3 regions of the Pseudoalteromonas sp. OF7H-1 genome follow, and region 1 is predicted to be linked to each of the others. Evidence: predicted binding sites of a transcription regulator. Region 1 holds the regulator's gene; each other region holds the start of a gene.
What was found. The regulator sigma-54, encoded in region 1, starts transcription at its own class of promoters, with help from an activator protein. The targets are predictions, from matches to a motif close to GTTGGCACGNNNNTNGNNT.

Region 1 (2,274 bases):
TATCCTGTTAGATGAACCTTTTGCTGGTGTTGATCCTATTTCGGTGTTAGATATAAAGACAATCATAGAGCACCTAAAAAACCGCGGTATCGGTGTGCTAATCACCGATCATAACGTTAGAGAAACGCTGGACGTATGTGAAAAAGCCTACATCGTTTCACATGGTGAGTTAATCGCTGCAGGCACGCCAGAACATGTTTTGGCAGATCAAACCGTAAGAGATGTCTACCTAGGCGAACAATTCAAGCTATAGTTAAGACGTAGTATTAATAACTGTTAAAAAGGATTGTTAGAGATACATGAGGCAATCATTACAGCTGCGCATGGGGCAGCAACTTACAATGACTCCACAACTGCAACAAGCCATTCGCTTGCTGCAGCTTAGTACATTGGATCTGCAACAAGAAATACAAGAAGCATTAGACAGCAATCCATTGTTGGAAGTGGAAGAAGGTGATAATACTGACGGCGAAAACGCTGACCAACACAGCCAAGAAAAGAGCAGTGCTGACGACAATCAAGATTCAAGCGATGAAGCGCAGGTTAGTGACTATGAAATAGACTCAGATACCGCCATGAGCAAAGACACTGTCAGTGATGACCTTGCCATGGATGTCACTTGGGATGAGTATATGAGCGCAGCACCCGCTGCAAGCTCAGGCCCACTTCCCGATGACGATAATGTTTATCAAGGGGAAACCTCTGAATCTCTCCACGACTATCTCATGTGGCAACTTGAGCTGACACCATTTAGTCCAACAGATAGAGCGATTGCGATTGCGATTATTGAAGCGGTCGACCTGTCAGGCATTTTAACACTGTCTTGCGAAGACATTTTAGAAAGCATTAATGATGAAAGTAGCGAAGAGCCTATCGAGCTGGATGAAGTCGAAGCCGTGCTCAAACGTATTCAGCTTTTCGATCCTGTCGGTATCGCAGCGCGCAGTTTACAGGAATGCTTGTGTATTCAGCTAAATCAATTCGCCCCAGATACACCATGGATTGCCGAAACGAAAATGATCCTGACAGAGCATATCGACTTGCTTGCCAGCCGTGACTATCGAACTTTGGCTAAGAAAACGCGCCTTAAAGAAGCCGATCTCAAAGAGGTCATGACGTTAATTCATAGCCTTAACCCAAAACCAGCGGCAAGCATTATTCATGAAGAGCCTGAATATGTGATCCCTGACGTATCAGTGAAAAAAGTAAAAGGTCGCTGGGTCGTAGAGCTAAATCCTGATGCTATGCCTAAAATAAGAGTAAACGACCATTACGCTGCGATGTCTAGAACGGCGAAATCCAGTACGGATAGTCAGTTTATTCGCTCACATTTACAAGAAGCAAAGTGGTTTATTAAAAGCTTAGAAAGCCGAAATGATACATTATTAAAAGTTACCAATTGCATTGTGCAACAACAACAGGCATTCTTTGAACATGGCCCCGAAGCAATGCGCCCTATGGTGCTAAATGATGTTGCTGAAATGGTTGAGATGCATGAGTCCACAATTTCCCGTGTGACAACACAAAAATACATGCATACACCTCGGGGAATATTTGAGCTGAAGTATTTCTTCTCTAGCCATGTAAGTACAGAAAATGGAGGTGAGTGCTCCTCTACAGCAATTAGAGCACTTATCAAAAAGCTGATAGCTGCAGAAAATACCGCGAAGCCATTGAGTGACAGCAAAATTGCAGATATCTTAGCTGAGCAAGGAATTAAGGTAGCGAGACGTACGATTGCAAAATATCGTGAATCCCTAGCCATTCCACCGTCAAATCAGCGTAAAAGCTTGATATAAGACGTAAAACCCAAGAAGGAAAAATGCTTATGCAACTAAATCTAACTGGTCGCCATGTAGAAATTACTGACTCATTAAGAGACTATGTCACCAACAAGTTTGCGAAGCTAGAAAGGCACTTTGATCATATCAATAACGTGCATGTGATCCTTGATGTCGAGAAACTAGTACAAAAAGCAGAAGCAACATTACACGTAAACGGCGGCGAGCTATTTGCATCAACAGAGCATCAAGATATGTATGCCGCAATTGATGGCCTTATCGACAAGCTAGATCGTCAAGTTATTAAACACAAAGAGAAGCTCACTCGACACTAAGATGAAATTAAGTGAATTAGTGAACAAGGACTGCAGTAAAGCTGCGGTCCTTTTTAATAGCAAAAAACGTATTTTAGAATACATCAGCGAACTGGCTCATAGCCAAATTCCAAATACCAGTCAGCATGCTATCTTGGACGCTTTAATGGCGCGAGAGA
Region 2 (2,274 bases), on a different contig from region 1:
CCTTATCTAACGCAACGATACTAAACACCACCAATGCACCACCTATGGCACCGAGGATAAGCGCTAATACAGGTGTTGGAGAGGCAGGCTCTGCGGTAATGGTCACCAGACCTGCTAGTGCACCATTAAGCACCATAGTTAAATCCGCCTTGCCCCACATTAATTTACACACCAACAGTGCAGCCACCGCACCTGCAGCCGCCGCCGCGTTGGTATTTAGCATGATTTGGCTGACCGCGATGGCATTTTCTTTGTCGGCAAGGAACAGTTGAGATCCGCCGTTAAAGCCAAACCACCCCATCCACAAAATAAAGGTGCCTAGTGTAGCCAGTGGCATGTTGGAGCCTGGAATTGGGTAAATCTCACCATTTTTGCCATATTTTCCTTTGCGCGCACCAAGTAACAAAACACCCGCTAGTGCCGCAGCAGCACCGGCACCATGCACAATGGCAGAGCCGGCAAAGTCAACAAAGCCAAGCTCAGATAAGAAACCACCGCCCCACGTCCAATAGCCTTCTAATGGGTAGATAAAACCAGTTAACACCACACAAAATGCTAAAAACGCCCACAATTTCATACGCTCAGCAACAGCGCCCGAGACAATTGACATGGCCGTTGCAACAAATACTACTTGGAAGAAAAAGTCGGATTGCAGTGCATGGTCGGCATCCTTAGCAGCACTGCCAATGAGCGCACCAAGACTTGGTAAAACCCCACCTTCGGCATTATCGACATACATGATGTTGTAACCAATAAGCAAATACATAGTACAAGCAATAGCGTACAGTGCGACGTTCTTGGTAAGGATTTCAGTGGTATTTTTTGAGCGTACTAATCCCGCTTCAAGCATAGCGAATCCGGCTGCCATCCACATAACTAAGACGCCAGAGATCAAAAAGTAAAAGGTATTTAATGAAAATTTTAGTTCTATTATTGTATTTTCCATTGCCTGGCTCCCCTTAAATGGCTTCTTCATCAAGTTCGCCGGTACGGATCCGAACAACTTGGTCTAAGTCGTAAACAAAGATTTTTCCATCACCAATTTTTCCAGTGAACGCAGCTTTTGTAACCGTTTCCACAACACGCTCGGCGTTTTCGCTTAACGTCGCAATTTCTATTTTTATTTTTGGAATGAAATCGACTTGATATTCTGCACCGCGATACAGTTCGGTATGACCGCGCTGACGTCCAAACCCTTTAACGTCAACAACCGTCATACCTTCAATCCCCAGATCGGCTAACGCTTCACGTACCTCATCAAGCTTAAATGGTTTTATTATTGCACTTATCATTTTCATGCTGAGTCCCCTTAGGACAGTTGATCCTGTTGTATGCAGTAATCCAACCTTTGTGCCAAATTTTTTATTCCTTAATTAACAATGAATTAAAGTAGGAGATAGAATTTCACGCATAAAAAATGCACCATCTAGGTGCATTGATATAAAGACTGAACTGAGTTGGTGCATAAACACCCAAATAACGAAAAGCTAATGCGCGATAACGCAATTTCGTTGTTTGTCCTTCGCTTTATAGAGCGCTTTATCAGCTTTGCGCATTACTTCGCTTAGACTCTTTGATTGGCAAGCCGCGAGGCCAATACTGATGGTGCAATAATGCTTACCCTCAGGAATTTTGAATGCTTGCTGCGCAAGGCGTTCTCTAAAGTCTTCTAGCATGTGCTTTGCCATCTTCATATCTGAGCTTGGAATAAGCAAAGCAAACTCTTCCCCACCAATACGTGCGACAATGTAGTGACCAAATGCACTACGCAGTAAATCAGCAACTTGTTTAAGTACATCATCACCGCTTTCATGACCATATTGATCATTAATAGATTTAAAATGATCGAGGTCTAACAATGCCAATATATGCTGACTCGGTTTGTTCTTGATTAAACGCTCTGCTTGCTGACAGAAATAACGGCGATTATAAAGTCCTGTTAAATAGTCACGATGCGCATATTCTTTGATTTCTGCAATCAAATTGAGCTGCTCCATCGTCTGCATGATGCGGCAATGAAACTCTTCACTCATAAAAGGTTTTGCCAAAAAGTCATTGGCGCCGTATTTGATAAACTTTGCTGACAAACCATGACTTCCAGCGCCAGACAGACCAATAATCGCCAACTCATCTCGTCCGCGACTATTACGAACGGATTTCACCAACTCAAAGCCATCCATCGTCGGCATCGCAAAGTCTGTCAGCAGCAGTTTAATTTCATGGTCAGATAGCAACATCTCCAATGCCTGTTCGCCATCTTGCGCCTCAAGCACT
Region 3 (2,274 bases), on a different contig from region 1:
ATCAAAGTCTTTATTGATGAAGCTTGGTTTGCTTACTCGCTATTTCACCCTAGCTTGCGCCATTATTCCGCCATTCATGCAGGTGCCGATTATGTCACTCATTCGGCGCATAAAGTCGTATCGGCATTTTCGCAGGCATCTTATATCCATATTAACGACCCTGATTTTGATGCTGATTTCTTCCGTGAGATTTACAGTATCTACGCCAGCACCTCGCCCAAATACCAACTTATAGCGTCTTTGGATGTGTGCCAGAAGCAGTTGGAGATGGAAGGCTATAAGTTACTCAATGCGCTGCTGAACCATGTTGCAGAGTTCAAACAGCAGATGGCCTCGCTCAAACATATTAAAGTGCTTGATAAGCAAGACTTTATGAACATATTCCCACATTTTAGTGGCGATAATATGGGGCATGATCCGCTTAAAATCCTCATAGATATTAGTGAACTACCATATTCGTTAAAGGATATTCATAAATTCCTGTTAGACGAAATTGGGCTGGAGATTGAGAAATATACGCACAGTACCATCTTAGTCTTACTAACCTTGGGTGGTACACGCTCAAAGATCATTCGTTTATACAATGCCTTAAAGAAACTTGATGGCGGCAAGGTAAAACTATCGAAGTCAACGCGACGCTCACGCTTACCTGAGAACTTACCCGCAATTGACCTTGCTTGTATTCCTAGTGATGCCTTCTACGGCGAGCGTGAATCTGTACCTATTAGCAAGAGCAACAACCGAATTTGTGCAGGCTTAGTCACCCCGTATCCTCCGGGTATTCCGCTTTTGGTGCCGGGCCAACATATTACCCAAGAGCATATTGAATATCTCAAGGAGCTGGCAGGCCAAGGATTGACCATTCAAGGTAGTTTCGATGGTGAGATCTACGTGCTGAAAGAGGAAAAATAACGCGAGCTAATATCATAATCCAGTACTAGGCAGCCCTGCTGTAAGATATCGCTGCCTAGTATAAACAACTTAAAGCACTTTATTTTTCTTTCCATATCCCAAATACTGATTCACCGATTTAATGTTAACCACTCACTAATTTAAGCGCTCGTTTGGCACACCTATTGCTTATAAAACCACAGATGTCATTTTTTTGATTTGGAGTTTTGTATGGAATTTGCGTTACTTGCTATTTTGGCTCTAGTGGTCGTTGCTTCCATTGTCGCTTCTAAGTACACCGATGTGGGTGGCAATCCTTATCCGTTTAATCGTAAAGAATCTGTTTTTACCACCGTTGAAGCATCGTTTCTACACTTATTAGAACGTGCAGTTGGCGATAGATATAAAATCGTAAGCCGCATTAAACTCATTGATGTGATTGAGTGCAAGCCGGGGATCTCTCCAAAAGCGCGTCGTGCCGCGGTAACTAAAGCTAAGAATAAGCAGTTGGATTATGTTTTGGTAGACAAAGAGACACTGAAAATTGTTGCCGCTGTTGATTTGGTCAATAACGCCAATAAAAACGGCCACAAAGCACAAAAAGACTGGTTTGTCAGTGGCGCTCTGGAATCTGCGGGTATTCCACACATTCGCATGAAAATCAAAAGTGGCTACCAAAGTGCGGAGGTTCGTGCGGCAATCTTGTTCAAGCTTGGCCAAAAAGTGGAGATGCCAAAGAAAACCAGAAACCGCACCTACAAACCTGCGGTACTGTCACCTTCACAGGCAAAAGCACAGTCAACTCAGTTGGCAGAAATCTAGCAAAACGGGCGTCAGCCCGTTTTTTGTTTTACCTATCAAAACCCCTTTCGTATAATAAAAGCAATTTTGACACTGGGGCTTTCCCCACCACAAATTAGGAATCTTTTGATGAAAGTAGGCATTATCGGCGCAATGGAGCAAGAAGTTACCATTTTGCGTAACACCATGGAAAACCCGCAAACATTGACCAAAGGTGGCTTTACTTTTTACACCGGCAAACTGGCTGGTCTTGACGTAACGCTTGTACAGTCTGGCATTGGTAAAGTGGCAGCGACGGTTGCGACAACTTTGCTTATCGACAATTTTGCACCAGATTGCGTGATCAACACGGGTTCTGCAGGTGGTTTTGAACCATCACTAAACGTCGGCGATGTGGTGATTTCAAATGAAGTACGTCATCACGACGTAGATGTTACTGCGTTTGGCTATGAAATTGGTCAAGTTCCGCAAATGCCTGCTGCGTTCACTTCGCATGCAAAATTAGTTGAAGCTGCAGAGCAAAGCGTACATGAGCTTGAAGGCATTCAAACTATGGTTGGTTTGATCTGTACGGGTGACTCA

Region 2: the regulator sigma-54 is predicted to act here: its motif matches at 1,340-1,358, upstream of MHN30_RS00560 (P-II family nitrogen regulator).
Region 3: the regulator sigma-54 is predicted to act here: its motif matches at 1,064-1,082, upstream of MHN30_RS20445 (DUF2726 domain-containing protein).

What each region holds. Positions count from the first base shown of each region.
Region 1 covers NZ_JAKRFX010000018.1:46,031-48,304, reverse strand. The annotation lists gene lptB (LPS export ABC transporter ATP-binding protein) at 1-253, shown strand, start outside; gene MHN30_RS19095 (RNA polymerase factor sigma-54) at 300-1,799, shown strand; gene hpf (ribosome hibernation promoting factor) at 1,829-2,116, shown strand; gene ptsN (PTS IIA-like nitrogen regulatory protein PtsN) at 2,118-2,274, shown strand, end outside.
Region 2 covers NZ_JAKRFX010000001.1:126,032-128,305, reverse strand. The annotation lists gene MHN30_RS00565 (ammonium transporter) at 1-946, opposite strand, end outside; gene MHN30_RS00560 (P-II family nitrogen regulator) at 960-1,298, opposite strand; gene MHN30_RS00555 (diguanylate cyclase) at 1,488-2,274, opposite strand, start outside.
Region 3 covers NZ_JAKRFX010000021.1:19,017-21,290, reverse strand. The annotation lists gene MHN30_RS20450 (aminotransferase class V-fold PLP-dependent enzyme) at 1-912, shown strand, start outside; gene MHN30_RS20445 (DUF2726 domain-containing protein) at 1,123-1,713, shown strand; gene mtnN (5'-methylthioadenosine/S-adenosylhomocysteine nucleosidase) at 1,822-2,274, shown strand, end outside.